Regions from separate parts of the Paenibacillus sp. FSL K6-2524 genome, predicted to be linked through region 4. Evidence: riboswitches for the same ligand, from Rfam matches in the RefSeq annotation. Region 4 holds a riboswitch; each other region holds the start of a gene.
What was found. Region 4 has a riboswitch for cyclic di-AMP ahead of NST85_RS18270 (hypothetical protein). Riboswitches for the same ligand answer to the same signal wherever they lie in the genome.
Positions count from the first base shown of each region.

Region 1: it holds a riboswitch for cyclic di-AMP, as region 4 does, so the genes downstream of both, NST85_RS02125 (CAP domain-containing protein) here and NST85_RS18270 (hypothetical protein) in region 4, are expected to answer to the same signal.
Region 2: it holds a riboswitch for cyclic di-AMP, as region 4 does, so the genes downstream of both, NST85_RS00170 (3D domain-containing protein) here and NST85_RS18270 (hypothetical protein) in region 4, are expected to answer to the same signal.
Region 3: it holds a riboswitch for cyclic di-AMP, as region 4 does, so the genes downstream of both, NST85_RS00565 (C40 family peptidase) here and NST85_RS18270 (hypothetical protein) in region 4, are expected to answer to the same signal.

Region 1 is NZ_JBBOSP010000001.1:490,623-496,619, reverse strand. It holds gene NST85_RS02140 (carbohydrate ABC transporter permease) at 1-742, opposite strand, end outside; gene NST85_RS02135 (carbohydrate ABC transporter permease) at 742-1,632, opposite strand; gene NST85_RS02130 (LacI family DNA-binding transcriptional regulator) at 2,326-3,324, opposite strand; gene NST85_RS02125 (CAP domain-containing protein) at 3,519-4,310, opposite strand; cyclic di-AMP (ydaO/yuaA leader) riboswitch at 4,317-4,449, opposite strand; gene NST85_RS02120 (peptidase) at 4,677-5,927, shown strand; gene NST85_RS02115 (site-2 protease family protein) at 5,995-5,997, opposite strand, start outside.
Region 2 is NZ_JBBOSP010000001.1:31,263-37,259, reverse strand. It holds gene rnmV (ribonuclease M5) at 1-461, opposite strand, end outside; gene NST85_RS00170 (3D domain-containing protein) at 578-1,687, opposite strand; cyclic di-AMP (ydaO/yuaA leader) riboswitch at 1,945-2,157, opposite strand; gene NST85_RS00165 (TatD family hydrolase) at 2,377-3,144, opposite strand; gene NST85_RS00160 (HD domain-containing protein) at 3,162-4,451, opposite strand; gene NST85_RS00155 (AbrB/MazE/SpoVT family DNA-binding domain-containing protein) at 4,780-5,034, shown strand; gene rsmI (16S rRNA (cytidine(1402)-2'-O)-methyltransferase) at 5,152-5,997, opposite strand, start outside.
Region 3 is NZ_JBBOSP010000001.1:123,520-129,516, forward strand. It holds gene NST85_RS00545 (4a-hydroxytetrahydrobiopterin dehydratase) at 23-325, shown strand; gene NST85_RS00550 (c-type cytochrome) at 661-1,017, opposite strand; gene NST85_RS00555 (GNAT family N-acetyltransferase) at 1,158-1,679, opposite strand; gene NST85_RS00560 (C40 family peptidase) at 2,040-2,522, opposite strand; cyclic di-AMP (ydaO/yuaA leader) riboswitch at 2,527-2,663, opposite strand; gene NST85_RS00565 (C40 family peptidase) at 2,922-3,413, opposite strand; cyclic di-AMP (ydaO/yuaA leader) riboswitch at 3,420-3,554, opposite strand; gene NST85_RS00570 (hypothetical protein) at 3,785-4,615, opposite strand; gene NST85_RS00575 (M1 family metallopeptidase) at 4,775-5,997, opposite strand, start outside.
Region 4 is NZ_JBBOSP010000001.1:3,985,729-3,991,725, forward strand. It holds gene kdpA (potassium-transporting ATPase subunit KdpA) at 1-1,299, opposite strand, end outside; gene kdpF (K(+)-transporting ATPase subunit F) at 1,376-1,453, opposite strand; gene NST85_RS18265 (hypothetical protein) at 1,581-2,015, opposite strand; cyclic di-AMP (ydaO/yuaA leader) riboswitch at 2,194-2,381, opposite strand; cyclic di-AMP (ydaO/yuaA leader) riboswitch at 2,794-2,960, shown strand; gene NST85_RS18270 (hypothetical protein) at 3,087-3,614, shown strand; gene NST85_RS18275 (hypothetical protein) at 3,601-4,008, shown strand; gene NST85_RS18280 (hypothetical protein) at 4,224-4,592, shown strand; gene NST85_RS18285 (ABC transporter ATP-binding protein) at 4,606-5,277, opposite strand; gene NST85_RS18290 (ABC transporter permease) at 5,274-5,997, opposite strand, start outside.

The sequences.
Region 1 (5,997 bases), 3.5 Mb from region 4:
TAAACTTTTCTTGAGAACTTAAGTACAGTACAGGTCCCAATAGATCGTTCCAAGTCCAGATAAACGTGAATATAGCAACTGTAGCTAAGGCAGGACCTGAAAGCGGAAGTGCTATTTTCCAGAACAACCTAAATTCACTACAGCCGTCGATTTTACCAGAATCATATAATTCATTTGGCAATGACATGAAGAACTGTCTTAATAGGAAAATTTGATAGGCTGAACCAAGGAAAGTCGGTACAATCAACGGCAAGAATGTGTTCATCCAGCCTAAATTAGAGAAGAGTATGAATTGAGGAATCATGACCGCAGGATAAGGTAACATCATTGTTGAGATCATCAACATGAACATGATCTTCTTCCCTTTAGCCCGGTATCTTGAGAAACCATACGCCACTAGTGCGGATGAGAAGACCGTTCCTACAACTGACAATCCGGCGACAATAATACTATTCTTATAAAGGATACCGAATTTAATTTCATCATTAGTAAACAGTGTCTTGAAATTGTCCCAAGCAAATGTTTCAGGAATAATAGTCGGTGGAAATTGCAGCATTTCTTTTGATGTTTTCAATGCGGTAGATATCATGAATATCACTGGAAACAACATCGTACAGGTGAGGAGAATCAATAAAACAAATGCAACTATTTCGCCAACAGTCATTTTTCTCTTCCGGTCACCTTTTACTTTTGTAGGATCAATAATAATATTCGGAGTTTTATCAATCACGGTATCACTCATTAATCCCGTCCCCCCTCGTAGTAAACGAATCGATTCGAAGATTTCATAATGATCACGGTTACAATCAGAATTGCAACCAACAATAACCACGCCATCGCAGCAGCATACCCGAGACGGAAATCTTTGAATGCGCTCACATATACGTTGAAGACGTAGAATCGTGTTGAGTAGTTCGGACCACCCTGAGTCATAACGTAAGCTTGCGTAAATACTTGGAATGATTCAATTACTGCCATAATCAATTGGAATAAAAATACGGGAGAAATCATCGGGAACGTTACGCTCCAAAATGACCGCCATTTTCCTGCTCCATCCAACTTTGCAGCTTCAAGCAAACTAGCTGGAACGCCCTGCAAACCGGCCAAGAATATAATCATCCCAGCGCCTACGCCCCAGAACGTCATAATAATTAGGCCCCACATTGCAAACTTTTCGTCTAAGAACCAAGCAGGTCCCTTAACACCGAATAAGGAAAGAATGTAGTTGAAGATACCCGCTTCCGGATTAAAAATCCAGAACCACAAAAGTGACATCGAAACGCCGGATACCATACTCGGAAAATACATCGCTGTGCGGAAAAAGCCACGGGCAGGTATCTTCATATTAATGAGCATCGCGAAAATTAAGGATAGAAATAGACCGAGTGGAACACTAATAAAGGTATACTTCAGCGTGACGAGAATCGACTTGTAGAATAACTCGTCTTGGAATAGCTCTCTGAAATTGTCCAAGCCGATAAACCTAGGACTACTAATAATGTCGTAATCCGTAAAGCTATAATACAGTGATGCTAAAATTGGATATAACGCAAAGACTAAAAATCCGATTAACCACGGCAAGATGAATAGGTAGAAATAAAAATTCTCGCGCTTGGACTCAGATAATTTCATCCTTACAATCCCTCCCCTTTTTTATTTTGCTTTACCAAGATGTTGTTCATAAAGTTAAAGGGCTTTAACTTTATATGTTATGAGCTTATAATAATCATATTCATGATGTTTGACAATACCTTTTTAAAAATAAACTGAGTTTTTCGATTAAATAATAAATTAAAGCGCTTTATCGATGTCATGTATTCTAATTATCGTCTAACAATATAGATCCAATAATACTAAATACGATGATTTAAATATCTTTTTGATGAACTCAACATAATTACATTACATATAACGTTATATTTTTATTAAAACCCAACCTAATTTCATTATCATTGTCTTAATCCATTCTTTTATGTTATGTTATATAACACAATAGTCTTCATCTTTGTTCAATACTCCTTTTTAATACGATTCCGCCTTTTCCTACACAAAAACTGCACTATTTTATAAAAATAGAAGGTGTAAATAATCACAAAATATATGCTTTTAAGTTTAAACGGTTAAACTTACACTTTGTGCAAGCATCCTTTTTTGCATAATAATAAGACATAACCACACACCCTGCGACACCATATTGCGTTCATGAAATGATTATTAATTATACAAATAAAAAAGGAGCCTTCAGGTATACTACAAAAGTAGCAACCTAGAAGACTCCAGATATAAAGCTTATCCCATTTGGCATTATGCTTGAATTCTGTTTATTTATGAAGAGTGCCGTGGCACCCCTGAGGATTCTCTCACAATTAACTTCGGATCAAGTTCCACAGTCGCATTTCGTTTGGACGGATCCTTGATTAAATTCAGCAGGATATTTACGCCCTGCCTCCCGATCTTTTTGAATGGTACACGAATCGTCGTCAATGATGGATGAAACTCATCGGCATATACTTGGTCATCAAATCCAACAATCGATACATCTTGGGGAATTCGGATTCCCTCATTCTTAAATGCATCCATTACACCAATCGCCATAAAATCATCTGCTGCGAAAACCGCAGTAGGTAACGTGCCCGATTCAATCCAACGCCTCGCGACATTGTAACCTGAGGGAATATTGAAATTCCCTTGTTCAATACCAAATGGCTTCAGTCCTGCCTCTTCGAGCGCAAACAAATACCCTTTCTCCCGATCCTCGCTACTTGTGACTAGGCTAGGTCCACTTACGTGAGCAATCTCAGTATGCCCAAGATCGATCAGATGCTTTGTCGCATCATAGCCACCTTTGAAATTGTTTATAATAACTGAAGGGGCCGAAGGAGTACGCTGCTGATTATCCAGGATGACAAAAGGGATTTTTCTCTTCTTAAGTTCCATTATATACATGTCCGGATCTGTTGGAGACAACAAGATCACTCCATCTACCCGATCTTCCTGAAATAAGGAACGGTGGAATGTGTCTTCATGCTGTGAAATAGAAAGCGCCAAGAAATAATCATGCTCCGCTAAGTAATCGTTAATCTCCGTAATTACAGCATCAAGAACAGTATCATGTAATGTGTTCAACATTAGCCCGATAATACCGGTTTTGCCACTTGCCAGGCTTCGAGCAGATGCATTCGGGCGGTAATCCAGGTCTTTCATCGCCTGTAATACTCGTTCCCTATTCTTCGGCCGTACAGATGTCGCATTATTCAATACCCTGGATACCGTAACGACCGACAGACCCGACTTTTTGGCAACATCGAAAATGCTCACTTTCATTAGAAACCGCTCCCGTTTTAACACAATTTACATTAACATACCACATTTTGCGCCACATTTCACATATAACATAGGTATTTACATAGGATTATTATTTATTGTTTTAAAGTGGCTCAAAACGTTAACTTTGTCGTCATTTTTAACACAAAAAAAGCCCGCAGGTATACCTGCAGGCTTCCATTCCAAAGTTATTATTATCCGATAAATTCTTGTACCCACACACCATTATAGTACGCTACACCGATTGTAGTGTAATTAGCACTTAGAATGTTTTTACGGTGACCATCGCTATTCATCCATGCATTCATCACTTCTGCTGGTGTACGTTGCCCTTTGGCAATATTCTCACCAGCCGTACGATATTGAATACCTTGCGCGTTCATCAAATCAAACGGAGATCCAAGAGTCGGCGAATTATGGTCGAAATAATTGTTGTTATACATATCTTTCGCTTTCAGCATCGCGACATTAGTAAGTGCAGAATCGGATTTCAAAGGTTGAAGTCCTACCTTAGCACGTTCTTGGTTCACTAGATCAACCACTTGTGCAGCAAAATCATCCTTCACAGCTTGATCCCCATTATCCGTTCCTGTTCCAGGATTTGATGGTTCTGGTGCTGGTGTACTTGGTTTCACTGGAGTGCTTGGCACTACTGGAGTACTCGGTTCTACTGGAGTACTTGGTTTCACCGGATCACTAGTTTCCGGTTTGCTAGATTCCGGAGTACTAGATTCAGGCTTGCTATTGTCCGGTAATGTAACATCTGGTTGTGAGATAACAGGCTTAATATTAAGTCCTAGCTTATCCAAAAGCTCAGACCAGTTCTGAGTATTAAAATAAAAGCCGTAGCTTTCAATGTTTATCATATTAAAATTCGGAACCTGAGTAGCCACATCTTTCGGAGCAGCCATTGTCGGGCTTGCCGCTAGAACTGGTGCTAGAATAAGAGCTCCGGTGATAACCATATTTTTAAACTTGTACTTCATAAAATAAATCTCTCCCTTTGTAGCCTACGAGGTTAGCTGACGGGTTCGGGTCAAAGTGGATTCCCCTTGTCACATGCTTGCGACTTCACCCCAATAAATGGTTCCCCCGTGCCCGAATGGGCTTCGGCATGATTTTTGGTACGTCCAAATCGTAACATGGATCCCAACTCGAATCACTTCTAAATTAATGTTAATTGATACACATATACCCATAGTAAATATATGAAATCTAAAGAGATTCCCATACAAACTGCAACATTTCACGGGACCTCACCGTCTAGAATTATATAAACAAGCCTATTTGGCTTAAATTAACTTTCCAAGCACCTAGGTTGAATATCTACACAAATAATGGAGGTATGACAAATGAACAAAATGTATAAAGTAATAGCAACAGCATCTATTCTAACGATGGCAGCTATGCCAGTGGCAGCAAATGCACAAAGCATCCCAACCGCTGCACCAGCTCATTACGGACAAATTAGCCTTGGTAACATTCTGAGCCAACTCAAAGTGATTTCAGGTACTATGGGGCAAATTACTGACTTTACAAATGATAAAACCGGCAAGTTCATTACCGTAACAGGTCGTGGTGTTACACCATCCGATCAAAGCGAAATCGTTCTTTCCATCACTAAAGATACTAAAATTATAGATTCTAAAGGTAAACGCGTAGCTCTACAAACGATTATGGATGAGAAGAAAGCCGTTAAAGCATTTTACAGTCCTAGTATCACAAAAAGTATTCCAGCACGCGGAACCGCATTGACACTTATTGTTCAAGACCAAAGCTTCACTGGAATTGACGGTAAGGTAACCGAAGTGCAAGAAAACGGAATTGTTGTAACAGGTAAAGACATCTATAACTCGAACGAGGACACGATGGTATTACACTTTGCCAACAAAGCTGTAATTATTGATCAAAATGGTAAAGCCATCAAAGCCGCTGATATCAAAGTTGGCATGAGTGTCAAAGCATTTTATGGACCTGCTGTAACTATGAGCATTCCAGCTCAATCCACAACCAACTATGTCGTGGTGAATACAGAAGTAGAAGAGTCCGTTCAAGAGGAGGTTGCCGGTACGAACGGTATTATTACAAATGTAGAGGATCACAGAATCACTTTGATCGGAAGCGCAATGAAACAAGGCGGAACCGATTATGTCATGCTTTCCGTTGATGAGAAAACTCAAATCGTTGACGAAGAAGGTAATACATTAACTAAAGATGCATTGAAAGCTGATGTTCGTGTTGATGCTTACTATGGTCCAGTGATGGCACTTAGCTTCCCAGGCCAAACACATGCTGACAAAATCGTCGTTAAGGCAGAAGCAACCAACAAAATTGAGGGTACAATCTCTGCAACAGACGATGTAGCAAAAGACCAAGTATATGTAAATGTAGGTTCTGACAACTCTCGTCAAAACGATGTCATTTTGAATATCTCGGAAGATACTAAAGTGATCTCTATACTTGGTGGTCAAGTAGAATTGAAAGCAGGTATGAAAATTGTTGCCTACCACTCATCCATGATGACTAGATCATTGCCAGGTATCACGAATGCTGAAATTGTAATTATCACTCAAGATGACAGCATGGCAGCTCCTAATCAATAATTGAATCATTAAATAGAACAAGCCGATCTCCCATTTGGGAGTTCGGCTTGTTTTTTTCGAAGATATATCA
Region 2 (5,997 bases), 4.0 Mb from region 4:
TTACAATATCCAATACCAAGTATTTCACCCATGACTCTCCGCCGAGCAGCTGCCTCCGGATGAATAATAAGCCCTGCCGCCAATAAATCCTCCCAGTCGGTCATTCCCGCTTCACTGGCTTCACCAACGACTTCACTGCGTACATTAGCTAGGGCCTCACGTATGACCTCAGGAGAAGCATTCTCGACGCCGATATCTCCCCGCTTCGTCGCATCTGCTTCCCGCAGGAAGGCATGCTTACAGCCAGGCACCCGATTGGCTACAATTTTGCGGATGCGCTCACCGGCATGATCAGGGTCAGTAAAAATAATAACACCACGTCGCTCCTGTGCTAGGGCTATCTTCCGCAGTGTCATTTCGTTAATTGCAGAGCCACCGGTTTCAATCGTATCTGCTTCTAAGGCACGTTTCACAGCAACCGTATCGTCCCGGCCCTCCACCACAATGATCTCTTTGATCATGTACTCTCTTCCTTCCTTATCACAACAAAAAGAAGAGGATAAATCCTCTTCTTGAACTTAAGCTTATTTATTAACATAATATTATCCGATTCCCTACCCAATGTAAAACTAGATCTCTAGTTTAACTCAGGCTTGGTAGGACCAATGACATAGACTGTACGACCCTTCTTGCGGCCAAATTGATTGGCTGCCTTCAAGCTATCGTAATAGACGTCCATTTTATTACCTTTAATTGCACCACCCGTATCCTCGGCACGACGGAAGCCAACACCTTCGATATAGACCCACCATCCCATCGGGACAACGCTCTTATCTACAGCAATTGTTCTTCCCTCTTTCACACGAGTACCGGAAGCTGTCTTCGTACCAATACCGTCTTCCTCGGCAGAATAGGCGGTAAGAGTGACGTTCTTCAGCACTTTTTTATATTTAAACGAGACGCCACCTTTGGTCGTTAGTCCACTAATATCAACCTTATCACCGGTCCGAGTGATACTGGCAGACAGAACGGCTGTTGGTTTCTTTGTACCAACGGCTATCACTTTCGGTTGAGCGGTCTTAGAGACCTCTTTACCGAGCCACTGCTTAGATACAAAAATTCCGTCTTCATATACTTTCTCTATGTTGTGGGTAACTAAACCTTTGCTTCCCTGCTGGATGACCTTAGTCTTCCCCTTAAGCAGATCTGGATCAGAGGTCTTCACGATGGTGAATGGTACAGCCTCTTGAGTTTGAACCAGTTGCTTGTTAACCCGGACAATCCGAATCTCCAAATTGGACTTAAGCTCACTACTCAAAGCAGGGGTAATTTTATCTATGGGGTCCAAGGAAACACCTAGTTCCTTGATAGCACCCTCTACGTCTTTCTGAGTTGTAAAATGTGTCTTGGTTGTTCCGTCCACAGTAAGCTTTACGGGAACGGCTCTCACAACGGAAATTGCAAGTGGACTTGAAACTTTGTCCTCCGGATTCAATAAAATGGAGTGTTCATCCAACACCTCATTCATTAGCGAGTGCTGTGTCTCTACTGATCCCATCTCACCGTCTTTTGCCAAGGCGACATTCTTCTTGTCTTGGCTATTCAAACCAATCAGTGTGACAACTGCAGCGATCACGAACAAGCTAATTACAGAAATCCGACGTAAATTTTCAGGCTTCCAATGCATTGCGTAAGACATGCTGGATGAGCGTGATTCATGGGTCTCCTTTTTGTGGAAAATGCCCATATCTTCTCTCCTCCTTCATAGCCCCGCCGTCTAAGTCGATATAAGATACATTTGACGTGACTATTATTCATTTGTACGAAATGCATAAACAACTGCATTCCGCATCCTGCCCCAGTCCGGTCGGCATAGGTCATCCTCCTGTTAAACAAGAGTATGATGTGCCTATTACATTTATTCAAAAACAAAAGAAGCCTAAAGAAAGAGTTAGAGGAACTCCTTCGTGGCTTCCGCATGTCATGATGTAATAGGATGCACGAGTTGCCTCTCTTGAGACGCTTACGAGGTTAGCTGTCGGATTCGGACGCAGAGAGCCGCCCTTTCTCAGTACATTCGCTCATGGCGCAATGACCTCGAATTCACCCCAAAGACCCATAAAGAAATCAATTACGAGAGGATCGGTATACGAACCCTGATCAATCTACGTATCGGTTCCCCCGTTCTCCATTAAGGAGATTCAGCGAGACTGGTTCATGGAAACATGTGATCGAAGACGTCCCATTAGTTTCCAGATGGACACCGAATTCGATTACTGAAAAGATTCTATCCTGTTTCGATGCATGTTGTAAAGCATCAATCAACCACGTTTCTTTTAAAATATGGTTAATTTTTTGTAATATTCTCGCTTTAAACAGTTAAAAAGTATTAATCTTTCCCGTTTACTCACTTTTTCAGCTCTTTTACTCTCGAATTCATCTAATCCCAAATAGTCCCAGCGCATTTTGAGTTGTTATTTCAGCGATTTCTTCGAAGGACATGCCTTTTATCTCAGCTGCAGCTTCTGCAACTAGACGAACATGTGCAGACTCATTTCTTTTACCACGATATGGGTGTGGTGTTAAATATGGGGAGTCCGTTTCGATCAATAATCGATCCATCGGTGTCTGTGCTAAGACCTCTTTTGGCTGTTTGGCATTTTTAAACGTAATGGGGCCACCAAACGACAAATGAAACCCCATATCCAGACACATTTTAGCAATTTCCCAGCTTCCGGAGAACGAGTGCATCACTCCGCCAACCTCACTTGCCTTCTCTTCACGTAAAATCCGAACCACATCTTCATGTGCATCCCGGTTGTGAATGCAGATTGGCATGCCCAAACTCCGAGCCAGTCCAATTTGATTACGGAGTACCGTATGTTGTACATCCTTAGGTGAAGTATCCCAATAATAATCGAGGCCTATTTCGCCGATCGCAACTACCTTTTCGTGGGCACATAATTCGGCGATCCAGTCCAAGTCACCTTCTTGCATCGTAATCGCATCCTGTGGATGCCAACCAACAGCTGCATAAATGAAGTCATGAGCCTCCGCAAGCTTCATTGTTGTCGGGATCGTCTCCCGATTAAAACCGATATTGATCATTCGAGTAACACCTTGCTCCAGTGCCCTTGTAATCGTTTCCTCGCGGTCTTCATCAAACTGAATTGCATCCAAATGAGTATGAGTATCGAATAGCATTCTGCTAATCCTCCTAATTATGTCTGTAATTGAAACAAATCCGCAATTTCCTGGGGAAGCTTATCTAACACAGGGGTCAATTTATTATCCGGAAAGTACAAATGAAATTTACCCCGATGAAGTCCACTGATTGACCGAACAATATCCGATACCTCAGAAATTTCTCGCAACTGATCTTGACGATCCAAGAGTAGTATTTGTTTCTCCCTAAATTTCCCGTCAGGTCGAAAAACATCATACGGCAGATCAGTGGGAAAATCAATTTCCAAGTCGTAATCTGGGTTAAGTCCCACTTTTGCAAAAGCGTGCCGTATTTCTTCTATCATTTCCTTATCAAGGGATTCAGTTTCTACATATTTATACAATTTACGGTCCATAAATCGGGAACAAAGATCACTAAGTAAATCATCCTTCTCATTTCTCCATTGCATAAATGCAGTTTGAATGAGCGCCTCATCTAATAGTAGATACTCCTGCACAGTTAATTCACGTTTGAATAGGCCTGGCAATGGATCAGGTAAAAAAGCGAAGGAATGCCCACTCTTATACAATTCCTTAGCTCGGCGAAGAATTTGCCTTAGGATGATCTCTGAACTACGGGTAACGGGATGAAAATAAACCTGCCAATACATCTGGTAACGGGACATCAAATAATCTTCCACCGCATGCATTCCTGATTCCTTCACAACAACCCTACCTTGAAATGGCCGGAGCATCCGTAATATTCGGTCCATATCAATGGTGCCATAATTTACACCCGTAAAATAAGCGTCCCTGAGCAAATAATCCATTCGATCCGCATCAAGCGGGCTTGAGACCAAGTTAACAACGATCGGTTTGTCATAATCTTTACGAATGACGGATGCCACTTTGGCCGGGAAATCATCACCCAATCTTCTTAATACTGAAGCAACCTCACTATCTCCGAGCAATATTTTACAAGTCCAATCCTCATGGTCCATTTGAAATGCCTGTTCTATAGAATGAGAAAAGGGACCGTGCCCAAGATCATGGAGCAATGCCGCACAAAGAGCAACCAATCGCTCATCCCTTGGCCAATCAGGGTACTTACCCTGTTCAAACTGCGAGATGATTCGACGAGTAATTTCATATACACCTAGAGAATGAGAGAATCGGCTGTGCTCTGCACCATGAAATGTTAAGTAAGATGTGCCAAGCTGCCTGATGCGACGGAGACGTTGAAATTCCGTAGTATTAATGAGAGACCAGATAATTTCATCCTGCACATGTATATAGTTGTGTACCGGATCTTTGAACACCTTTTCTTCACGTAATTGGCGATGCATGGCTAACACTCCTTATCTCATATTTTTTCATATCTAATTCTTAAAAATATTTAGCAGAATTATGCCTTATATCGACATAAAATGTCGAATTATGTCGAATAACGACGAAGTGTTGATTTCCAATATGTCGAATGTTGGAAAGCACTTATTTTTACTGGATTTATAGGAAAAACAGACCCTGCAAAGCGCAAATATGGAGAATTAAAAGAAATATTCCATTAATAGGTTGACTATTTTGGCAATGGTTGGTATTATAAATATCATAAAAGATAGAAGTTTGTCGAACTATGACATATTTAAATTATAGCGGAAGGGGTTATCATCAGTTATGATGAAATCAACTGGAATTGTAAGAAAAGTAGATGAATTAGGTCGGGTTGTTATTCCGATTGAATTACGCCGTACACTCGGTATTGGCGAAAAAGATGCACTGGAAATTTATGTAGACGGAGAGCGGATCATGTTGAAGAAATATGAACCTGCTTGTATCTTCTGCGGCAACGCTGAGAACGTTATTTACTTCAAAGGTAAGATCGTTTGTCACGAATGTATTTCTGAAATTCCTGCCCCTGTGACAAACTAGGAATTATAGTATATAATAGATTTATTGAAACTGTTAATTCTAACCTTTTTCATATCTCCTTGGTCCCTCTAGTAGGATTACTCCTACTAGTAGGGATCACTTTTTTTGTCCTTACCTCTATAATAGCAGTTGGTAAATATCTCTTTTTGAGACTCCTCGATCTCCCGCAGCTTTTTTCATCGCATCTTTACGCGAAATTCCCTCTTGCTCCTCATAATGAACAACATGTTCTTCTACTGACAATGTTTGCCACCATGCATCTCGTCTCTGTTTAACATCTTCGGGATTCGCTCCGTCTATAACAATACAATACTCACCAAGCGGTGGATGCTCTTGCAACCAAGCTTGGCATTCGCTGATCAGCCCCCTGGCCATCTCCTCATAACGCTTGGTCAATTCTCTAGCTAGTACAATTTTGCGGTCTCCCCAAGCCTCATGGATCGACTCCAGTGTCTTGAGCACTCTATGGGGTGATTCATACAGCAACAAAGTCCCTTCCTCATCTTGAAGACTCTTCAGTAGATTCTCACGCTCCTTATTATCACGGGGTAGAAATCCGAGAAATTGAAATCTTTGGGTGGATAATCCCGAAACGATAAGTGCTGATAAAGCGGCGTTTGCCCCAGGTATCGGAATGACGGATATATGCTGTTCTAACGCCAATTTTACGAGGTCGCTACCAGGGTCTGAAATGGCTGGTAAACCGGCATCACTCACGAGTGCCAAATTATTTCCTTCTATTATAAGGCGAATTAATTCAGGACCACTCGCTGCCTTATTATGTTCGTGATAACTCAGTAATTTTCCCGTTGTAATCTCATAATGAGTCAGTAGCTTCCGTGTCTGGCGTGTATCCTCAGCAGCAATAATATCAACCTCTCGCAAAGTCCGAATAGCTCGGAACGTCATATCCTCTAAATTACCAATTGGCGTAGCAACGAGATACAACTTCCCGCATGGTTT
Region 3 (5,997 bases), 3.9 Mb from region 4:
TGAAAGAACGGGAGGAAGAAGAATGCCGTTTACACCGCAAGAAGTAGAAGCGCATTTGGAAAAGTTGGAGGGGTGGGAGCTGGAGGAAGGACGATGGATAGTGCGTAAATATTCGTTCTCCAACTTTATGAAAGGTATTGCGTTCGTTGATGAGGTGGCTACAATCTCAGAGGCGTTCAATCATCATCCTTTTATAACCATTGACCATAAGACGGTAACGCTTCGCTTAACATCATGGGAATCAGGCGGGATTACGGCAGTGGATATTAAAGAAGCGCAGCAATATAACGAAGCTTTCGTAAAATCCAGTGCAGTAGATCGATAAGCTTTACATGTTTTAGTTTGAATTTTAATGAATATAGATAGATCTGCATTAGTCAGGACACATAGATATATTTATGCATTTCTTCTGCGTCCTTACTTTCGTTAAATACTGTGCTGACGCCAAGCTGCAGTGATTCGGCGCAACTGGTCCAATGTACTTTAGCATAGTGATAGTTAAGGCGCTTATGCCATAACATAGCTAGTAGGTTAATCCAATTGGCTGCAAAGCAGGCATGTAGTGCTCTATGATGTGAAAATGTGTGGATGGCACAGAAGGCCCGCGAGGAGATGATAACATGCTCCTCGCGGGCCTTCCCTGCGATTCTGTAAATTATGCTATTTTTTCTCTGCTAGCCATAGTGCGACATTGGCAATTTCTTCGTCCTTTAGTCTATCTTTGAATGCAGGCATATTACCTTTACCTTTATTGATGATTGCGTAGAGTTGCTCTGCGGATAACTCGGCACCAATCTTCTGTAGATTTGGTCCCACATTTCCTTCTAGCTGATCCCCGTGACAACTAATACAACTTGTCGCGACAACGGTTTCTGCGTGCTCTGCGCTTAACGTAACTTCTGGCATTTGAGGTTTATTTTCTTGTGCAACTTGTTCTTTGCCTGGTAAGGAGAGCATTAATACAAGGGCTAATCCACACGCGACGAAGAATAACCCGCTCATGATCCACTTTTGCATTCCGATCGTCCCTCCAAATGTAAACTATCCCCTTTATTATAACGGAACCTGGTAGCGGATCAAAGCGTTTGTGTCAAAAATAGTAATATTTATTTTATATACTATTCAAATCTTTTGAAATAATGTGCAGATTGTCATAGTCATTCTGAAGTTGGCGTTTCTGGAAGAGTTGGAATTCCTTTGTATACCATGCAATAAAATGGCTTGGATATTCCCCCGGGAGTCAATTTTTCATATAAATCTGTAATCGTAAAACCGGATTTTTGGTAGGCTCGGATTGCCCGAGTATTCCAAGTCAGTACCTCTAGATCAATGACATGATGTGGTGTGCGACGTAAGGCTTCCTCCACAATCGTCAATACAAATGACTGCCCCATACCATGCCCACATAAATCAGGTCGCATACCGATCCCGAGTCTTGTCACATCAGTTAGTGGAAAGTATTGGGCAAATCCAGAAAGTACTCCATTTGCATCCAATAGGGAAACATACTGCTCGGCCCGTAAAACTGGATTACCGAATTCTACATCGAGCGCTTTCATTTGTTCCCAAGGTAGCCAACTATAGACATCATAAGGGGAATCGTAACGCCATGTGCTTATTTCCGCTCCGTGACTATCTTCCATAGCGGCTATCTGAAACTGGGGAATAGGTTTATCCATTTTTATGCCTCCTTGGACCGTAGGAATGCCGCATTTTGCGTTCTCCAGCAGAGTCAGTTTACCCTCACTGTAACGGGATTTTATATCATTGTAAAGACTCTAATGTTTGAGATGTTTGAAATGTGAAGTGAAGGGGTAATTCTCATTATAAGGAAATTAGTAAAAGGCGGAAACCTTTTAATTAAAAATTTCGTTATAAAGAAGAGAGATTGAACCAATATTGATTATCCGGCATATATTGCTGAGTATCCGTGTTGTTGAATAGAATACGAAAAACCACAATAGATTCCGGCAAGAATCAATTGTGGCGATAAAGTTTATCTTACATTACTTATGTTTGTGTTTGTTTTATGAAAGAAATCAAGATTCAGCGGCATAGACAGAGTAACTGTATTGGCTCAAAATACGCTTAGCTCCAACATAACGAGCTTTATAGTAGCTATTGCTTAGTTTATCAATACTGATTCCCTTCGAGGATGAAGAGTGTGCAAACTTTCCATCACCGATGTAAATACCGACATGAGATACTCCTTTTCCTAACGTGTTGAAGAAAACGAGATCCCCTTCTTTTAGTTGACTCTTAGATACGGCTTTACCTTGCTGGTATTGGGCTGTAGAAACACGAGCAAGATCCACACCCATCTTCTTAAAGACATACCTAGTGAATCCGGAACAATCAAATCCGCTTGTGCTAACTCCCCCAAATTTGTAGGGTGTACCGTATACCGAACTAACTACAGTTTCTAATGGTGTTTTGCTTGAGGTATCGGCGAAGACACTTCCTGTTCCCATAGTAAACAAAATAGCTAAACTAGTTACCGCTGCTGTCAAAGTCTTTCTCAAGATGTCAAATCCCTTCCAATGCCTGCGAGGTTAGCTTAAGGATTCGGTTGAAGGTCCCCTATGATCCCTCTGAAGCGAGATCAATTCACCCATACTGGATCCCCCGTTTCCCCGGTGCCGGGAATTCGGCTGTTCAATGATGTGCACCTGAAAGTAGTCGTAGTCGTAGTCGTAGTTACTGTTACAAGACAGATTACAAAGTTGTTACTATTTACTTTGATTAGTGTATCAAAGTGAGCAAACTTTTACAAGTTCAACACCCTATTTGGTCGATATTCCCATAATGATGTCTCCCATCCGTTTATAATTCCCGTTAACGTGGTAATAATTCCTGTGGGCAATAAAAAAACCCGCAGGGAGGATTCCGAATGGAACCTCTGCGGGTTTTGCTTGTTACTATTATTCTACATCATCATGATCTGGTGAATCTGTAGCTACTTCTTCAAACTTATCTGTACTGAGTATACGTTTAGCTCCAACATAGCGTTTAACATAATAATCATCACTTAGCTTGCTGATAACTACTCCTTTAGAAGAAGAAGCGTGAGCAAACTTTCCGTCTCCAACAAATACGCCTACATGAGATACGCCTTTGCCACTAGTGTTAAAGAACACCAAGTCGCCAGCTTTCAACTCATCTTTTTCTACAGCAGTTCCCATCTTATATTGGGATCCTGATTGATGAGGCAACTCGATATCGAGTTTGCTAAATACGAACATAGTGAATCCGGAACAATCAAATCCTGATGTTGTAGTTCCACCCGAAACATATTTAGTACCTAGGCCCTTGTCAATAGCACTGTCCAACTTGGAATCTGCGAAAGCGCTACCAGTTCCTAAAGTAAATAAGAGGGCACAACCTACTGCTACTGCGGTTAGCTTTTTTCTCAAAACAGGTCAAGCTCCTTCCAATGCCTACGAGGTTAGCTTAAGGATTCGGTTGAAGGTCCCCTATGATCCCTCTGAAGCGAGATCAATTCACCCAAAATGGTTCCCCCGTTCCCCGGTCAGGGAATTCGGCTATGATATAACACCCGAGAATACATATTCTACATCGAGAGTAGAATTCCTGCTAAAGATGACAAAAATAATTACAAAGTTGTTACTGGAATTGTACTGCTGTTATTGTAGCAGGGGTAGGTATCTTTTGGCAATAGTTAAATAGCGAGAATTACAGAGTGAATAGAGAACAAGACCTCCGTAAAGATACGGGGGTCTTAGAGTTACAAGGGAATAGGGAAGTTAGTAGAGAGAAAATAAAATTAACTTTTTTGTGACTTTGTTTCCCAGAGCTGATATTGAGACGTTACTTGCCAAACTTTAAATATGCTTCGGAATAATGGATGTAATTGTTGCAGAATAAGTGCGATTAAACCTGTCCAGAACCATGAGATGGTACCGAACAACATGAACACCGTAAAACTGAATATCCCTAGCAGTAGTGAAATGCCTATCCCTGGTAACAGATATCTTATACACGTCAGTAAGGCACCCCAGGTACCCATTTTAAATAGATATCCAAACTGGGCGAACAGGAGGCATTGCCTTAGGATCCAGATGTAACAAACCCATCCAAGCGCATAGCCCCCTATGGTTAATATAGTGGGAAGATCGCTTCCTGTTTGCAGTAAACTAGGCCAGAGATGATTCAATTTAGGTACAATCCAAAATGCTGGGACTAAAATAAGAATGAGTTCTAGAAGATAAAAGAGAAAAAGCGGCTTCCCGAACACTTGCATTCCTCTAAAGAGTGGCAAACCGGATTTTCGTGATTCCTGGGGCATTAATCCATACAAGATGCCGGCTTGAATTAGAGGAGCCAGTACCAAACGAATGGCTACCATGCTGACCAAAATCCAGAAGTACATTGCAATATCGGGGTTTTCCCGTAGTCCGATTTGACCCTCAACAAGAAACAGAATCCGGCTGAGGTCGCTAAGTGAAGGATCCGGATATCTTTGTAGCACCGAGGTGACAGCCGTATCAACTAGCCGGTACAGAAAGAAACCCCAGAGAAGTTGATATAGAAACAGAATAATGACGGAGGGAAACTGCTTCTTTAGATGCCCCCATCCACTGCGAACATAGGTCATAACCTTCTTCCCTCCTAAAAGTTTTGTGAGCGTAGCACCATAGAATAGACGTCGTACAAAACTTACGTCGTAAGCATGGATTTTGTGGGCGTAGCAACTTGAATAAGCATCGAGCAAAACTTACATCGTAAGCACAGCCTTAGTTTTATGAGCTAGGTATCACCATAGGAATGATCCAAGTAGGGACTCCAATAGTTTGACGATTCCTAGATTAGAGCGTGTGCGGAGCGTCTTATCGATGTCAGCGTTAAAGAAATTGTTAATATGCTTATTTTCCAATACCAGTGAATAGTCGGGATCAATCATAGCCCAAACTAGGGGTTCTTTATATTCCAGTTTCATCTGGATTTGGTTGTCTTCTCCGGTCCATACTTTGTGAGTCGTATGTCCATCCTTGAAGGTAAAGAGTAGCGGAACTTTGGGGGTTGTTGCCCCATTCCGGCTGATACTGACGGTTGATTCGTACAATGGACTCTTATCCTGACTGATAGGCTTCACGGTGATGCTATTGATGGAGTAATCAGCCATTTCACCGTCATATACATATTGTTTGAAATAAGGCTTCCAGGAGCGTCCTGTGACCTGCTCTACAATTTTTTGAAAATCAGTCGATGTGGGGTGCTTGAACCGATATTTGTGCGCATAGGTAGATAAAATCCGGTTCATGGTCTTGCTCCCGACCTGGTTCTCGATGTCGCGCAGAACTAGTTTGCCGCGGTAATAGACATTTTTGGCATAGTTATCACTTGAACCATACTTCCATGAGACCTGTGTTAGTGAGACAGGAGAGGAGATCATAGCGGCCTGAATAGGCAGGTTCGCAGTGATGCCGAATTCTTGTTCCATTAACTTGTCTTCTATATAAGAGGTGAAACCTTCATCTAACCAGGCCTCCTCGAATTCGTTGCTCGCTACCATACCGTAGAAATATTGATGTCCAATTTCATGGATGACAGTTCGCTCAAGTTCTTCGTAACCGGGAGAGTCACTGCTCGCTCCAAAAGAGGTTATAAGTGTTGGATACTCCATTCCACCAGCTCCATTGCCTTCGGCGGGCGGGACAACAATAGATAGGGTAGAATAAGGATATTGCCCATACCATTTACTGAAATTAGATAATGCCACTTTGGCTGCATAGAAGTAGCGTTCTTTTAAATCCTTGTGAGCTGGATCTAGATATAGTTTGATCCGGACACCCGGGACATCGGGAGAAGAAAAGGGTTCCTCTGCATAGACGAAGTTAGGTGAAGCCGACCATGCAAAGTCATGTACATCATCTGCATAATATTGCACCGTCTTACGGTCCCCATCTATTACTGCAGCTTTGGTCGGAAATCCGGTGGCGGCTACAGTGTAGTTGTTGGGTACATTAATCTTCACGT
Region 4 (5,997 bases):
CCCGGCCGTAGGTACGAGAATAATAAGCGGATGAGCCAAAATCGCGATCGCGATCAGTTTCATCTCCCTCGCTTCTATCTTTCGTCCGAGAAATTCTGGTGTCCTACCAACCATCAGACCGCAGAGGAACACGCCCAGGATGGCATACATCAGCATATTGATTAGCCCGACACCCTTGCCGCCAAATACATTGTTCAGCATCATCAACGCCAGTGGGGTAACCCCGCCCAGTGGGGTCTGAGTATCATGCATATTGTTAACACTACCTGTGGTCGCCGAAGTTGTTACAGCAGTAAACAGCGAGGACTGTGGTATACCGAAACGTACCTCTTTACCTTCCATGCTGCCCTGCGATGAATCAATTCCCATGGCGTTAATGACGGGGTTCCCTTTGCTTTCGGCATAAAAATTCAGCGAGAGTAGCAGGACGAATAACGTCATCATCGCGGTGAAAATCACCCAACCTTGACGCTTGTTCTTAGCGAACAAACCAAACATATACGGTAGGGATGCCGGTAACAACCACATTGAGAGCATTTCAATTACATTGGTAAGTGGGCTCGGGTTCTCAAATGGATGCGCTGAGTTGGCACCGAAGAACCCTCCTCCGTTAGTACCTAAATGCTTGATCGATTCTAGTGATGCAACCGGGCCGATGGCAATTTGCCCAGTTTGCCCCTCAAGTGTAGCGACCTCCAGTGTCGACTTCAGCGTCTGTGGTACCTGTAATCCTACCAACACTAGGGTAACCAGTAACGCTAAAGGAATGAATACACGGATATGTGCTTTGACAAAATCCTCGAAGAAGTTTCCCACCGACTTTTGCCCGGTTATCCCTCTGACAAAAGCAACAGCAACCGAGAAACCACTAGCCGCCGAGGTGAACATCATCATCGTAATGACCGCCATTTGCGAGAAATAGGAAATCCCCGTTTCACCGCTATAATGCTGTAGATTCGTATTCGTCATGAAGCTGATTACTGTATTAAAAGAAAGCGTCTGCTCCATGCCCCCGATTCCATTCGGGTTTAGCGGTAATTCCCGCTGCAATCTAAGAAAAATATAACTGAAAGCTACCAATACGATATTGGTCAAAATAAAACTCATCGCATATTTTTTCCAAGACATTCGATCCCGTTTTTTCAATCCAATCAAGGAATAGATGCCCTTTTCAATACGCGAAAACCATTTATCCGTACGATTCGGCTCATTGGAAAATACATGAAATAAATAAGTGCCCATCGGCTTAACCAGTAACAGCAGGATTCCGATTACAACAACGATTTGTAAAATGCCCATGAATGACTGACCCTCCTATAATTAGGCTTATATTGCCTAAAACTTCTACAATATTTAGAGTTACGTTATTATGAAATTAAAATTTTTCCGGATAAATCAAGGCATACACTAAATATAGGAACAATAAAAAGGTAATCGAGATAATCAGAATCACAATTCATTCCTCCCCGTATCTTCAATTACACGTTCGCACCAAGTCGTAAATCCATAAAACAAACCGTATATAACTGCTAATGCAACCACCATATACAGATCCATCATGGTTCATCACACTCCTTTCATTATTCTAATAGGGCGGATTTGTCTGCCAGAAAGGCCACATCACCGCTGTGAGAATAAATTACATATTTCGCCCCAAGCCCCTTATACACTAATCGCGGATTTATAGAAGTTGTGATTACAAAAATGGGTTTTCTCGTCCATGAGCGGCACATCTGAATGTAACGACAACATAACGTAAGGCTGCTCTCAAACAGATATACTCTTCCTACCGGGAACGGCGGGAGATTCCACGTATTCGGATGACTCGTATCTGCCAAAATACAATGCTCGATTCCCAATTCTTCTAGCCGACTTTTGCCCATTTGACTGTTGGTTATCCCTGCTACCTTAATGCCTTTGAATTTCAATAATTTTATGAAATTTTCTCCGGCCTTTGTTGGTGCCCATACAACTACATATTCTTCTTTCGCCATCTCTATCTTTCCCTTTCTCAAGCACATAAGGAGGCAACGAAAATCTCCGAACGATCCTTTGATCAGTCATCATTTTCGGACACAGTTCCCAATCACTGTGTCACGTCATTAGACGGTACCTGTAAATAATTTTCATAAAATGGCACAACAAAAAGCCACAGAGGAAATCCTCTGTGACTCAAAAGCCGTCACATTGCACTCATCCTCTCTCCATACGCTTACGAGGTTAGCTGTCGGATTCGGGCGGTGAGAGTCGCCCTACCTGTATCAATGCACTACTCATGCATCATTTACAGGATTCACCCCATAATCGGCTCCGACTCTCACATCGGATGCCCATTGTTGGTTCCCCCGCTTTCCTTAACGGAAATTAAGCGGATAAATATTCGATTGTTTTTTGAATTGTGTGATGGAAACAGGAGTAATCATACATTCAAGCTGATTTATTGTAAAATGCGATTGTTGCCAAAAAAATGCAAATTCGAAACTAAATACATATTGGAGAGCGCTTACTTGATATCTATACTCCTTATCTCTCTTATTTTCGTGAGTTTGCAATGATTATCGCGAAAATGGTAATGATTGTGATAAATTTAATACAGAATAGAAAATGGGGACTTTGACCACTCAAAAACCTATAAATCAAGAAACCGAGCCTGAGAGAGGTAGAGGCCTTGTAATAGGTCACATATATGCTTTTAGTCCATTTTTTCTCCGTTGTTGCCCGAATTTGGTTTAACCCTGACTTAAGAGATAACTTTTGACTTTTACAAAAGGATTCAAGCCATAGTATCATTCTGAGGAACACACGCTGAATTACCGCGTTCCGCGGGAAACGGGGGAACCATCAGGCCGATAAGGCCTACTGGGGTGAATCCGAAGGAGATGATTTGTAGTCTCATAAGGTAGGGCGACTCTCACCGCCCGAATCCGACAGCTAACCTCGTAAGCGCATAGAGAGAGACCCTTCATTCGCCACGCATTTGCGTCAGGTTTATTTGTCCCTGTAATCGCAAACCGCAGCAGAGGTCCTACTCTGTCTGCGGTTTTTTTGATGCCTACAATGAAAGAGTTGCAAAGGGATGAGTCACTTTGAATGGAAAAAAGGTTTATTATTTGGGGATACATCAAAACATGCTTGAACCCGTAAGTCTAAGCTACTTATGCTTCGGGGCGCTATGGTATGAGGATAATAATCAGCGATATATTGTGGGTTACGGATTTGGTGAGAACAAAATAGAGGTGCTTCGCCAGTTTAGTAACCATTCATCTTGTGAGAAATGCATGGATCCAAACATTGTACGCGAGGTGTATAGAAGCATTCGGGATAAGCAGCAGAAACAGGATTGGTCTACACGACTCAGATTTCCACTCTCCAATGTCTTTAGAGCACCTTGGAAGGATGTTGCCTCCGGTTGGTATATCGTAAGATCTCGCAAGATCTTTCCTTTACATCTATCTGCTATTCATAAAAAGAGATACCGGATATGGCTGGAGCATACTGCTGTCTGTGAGAGTGAATCCGAACTGTTCGCTTTTATAGAAAAGGTTAAATTCACCCATCATGTGGATCTTAAACTTATGGAATCCTCAGGAGGAACGCTAAATGAATCAGAATAAACTTTCGCAAATAGAACTCTTTGCTTTTGATTCTCCCCCATTTCTTCTGAGTGGGACAAGACAATCAGAACGATGCTGGCATGTTGTCCTTAAGCTTTCTTGTGGTAAAAAATGTGGCTTTGCTGAATGTATCCTTTCTGCGGATGATACAGCAGTGGATTTAATTAGATGGGGTTCCTTCCTAATGAATATCCGGAATAGTACACTTGAAGAAGCGTTGGAGATTGTTCGTCATAAAGACTCTGATTGGGCGAAAAATCAGTTTGAATTGGTTCAGACTGCCTTACTGAAACTTGCTCAAGTCAAATATGTACAGCACAGAATTGCTGTGGGTGCAGAATTATGGGAGTACCGCAATCATTCAATTTTATTAAAGCATTGCCGAAGGTCTTAATCCCGAAGCAGCCTCACTTTGATCTAAATACAACAAATTTAATCGATAAATCTACGGCCTACTTCTCGATTTTATAAATTTATCACAATTTATCTTTAGAGAGGACTTTTACAATGAACAAGTCTCCCTTACTACGAAAACTCCATAGCAACAATAAGATGTATGCAAAATACGTACACAAGTACGCGAATTCAATATACTCCCTTAGTTATGTGATGTTGGAAGAATCCTTTGCAGCGGAAGAAGTAACAACGTGTACCTTTTTAGAGCTCTACGAGCCCTTTTCTCAAGCGGATTGGAATCCTCGTCAGTTCTCTTTGCAAGCTTATCAATTTTGTATACGTCAATGCTCTGAAGGACTGACGAGCGATCCCCTACGATCTACTGAGGCTCTTAACGAGAGAGTCCTGAAGTTTCTATGGTACGGGATGAAGCTCCCCTTAGCCGATATTCAATGCATACTTGGACAAAGTGTTCCTATACTGAAAGCGCAGCTCAGAAAAGAACGTGAACAAGCTAACAAAAAGGGGCATCCCAGTAACCATTCACATGGTTTGTGGAACACCCCTATTTTAAAAATATAAGTGGATGAATTCTTTACACAAGCACTCCATCCTGTAAGTGCAACACACGGTCACACCACTCTAACATTCGCTCGTCATGCGTAACCATGACAGCTGATTTACCTTCTGATTTCACTTCATCAGCTATCATTTGCACCACTTGTCTACCTCGCTTGAAATCCAAGCTGGCTGTTGGCTCATCTGCGAACAGAATCGCAGGATTGTTCATCCATGCCCGAGCTATAGCTACCCGTTGTTTCTCCCCTCCAGATAACTTCTCGGGATAAAAATTACGACGTTCCCATATATCCAGACGTTTCAATAAACGCTCGGAACGGTCTTTCGCTTCCTTGGAATTCATCCCAGTAAGCCTTGCCACATATAACAACTGTTCTTGTACTTTTAAATAAGGCAGTAGATTCGCGCTTTGAAACATAAACCCAATTTTATGCAAGCGTATTGAAGTAAGCTCCTGCTTACTTTTTCCAGTCAGAGACTCTCCGTCCAGAATGATCTCTCCACTCGTTGGAGATAACAGCGCACCCGCCGTTGACAAGAACGTACTCTTACCAGAACCAGAAGGACCAAGAACAGCTACAAACTCTCCTTCATTAACTTCGAGGTTTAAACGGTTAAGGATTGAGATCGTTGAATCTCCGTCACCAAAGGTCTTTGTAACTTGCTTCATTATCAATTTTGAACTCATGCTCCAACCCTCCCAATAGCTTCCAATGCATCTACTTTAGCAACCTGAGTTACTGAAATAAGTGATCCTAACAAGGACGTGACCACAAACAGACCACTTGTTAATAAAGCGGTAGACAGATTCATCTGGAACGGCATGGATTCAGGAAGGATTGACATTAATCCCCATGTCAACAACAGACTCACACTAAGACTTACAACAGATAAGATTAAAACCTGTCCTACCACACTTCTTGCGAGATATGCTGTCTTCGTTCCCATGGCTTTCAATATCCCAAATTGACTGGTCTTTTGAATCGTTAGGACATAGAAGAAGACTGCTAGAACGAATGCACCAATAACATATAAAAAGGATATCATCAGCAAGAGTGATTTTTGCTCTTCCGCATAACCTGGAATATTAGAAACAGCTTCTTTTTGTGTCATCACTTCCAAGTTGTCCACTTTCCCCGATAACGCCGTTGCTTGATCAGAAGTGACATCTAGTGCAATAGCATTAAACAGGGATGATTTCAATATCTCAGGGTCCTGAGACATCAGCCCTTTCATGGTTTGCCAGTCATGAATATTCATAAAAATAACCGGAGTATGGCTATAGGACTGATTTTTGACAATTCCCGTAACCGTCAGAGTCATTCCCGTCGATTGATCTTTAATGGTGCTACCAATCTTCAATCCTGCATCAGCTAACTTAGAATCCACCAAGACATTCCCATTGTCA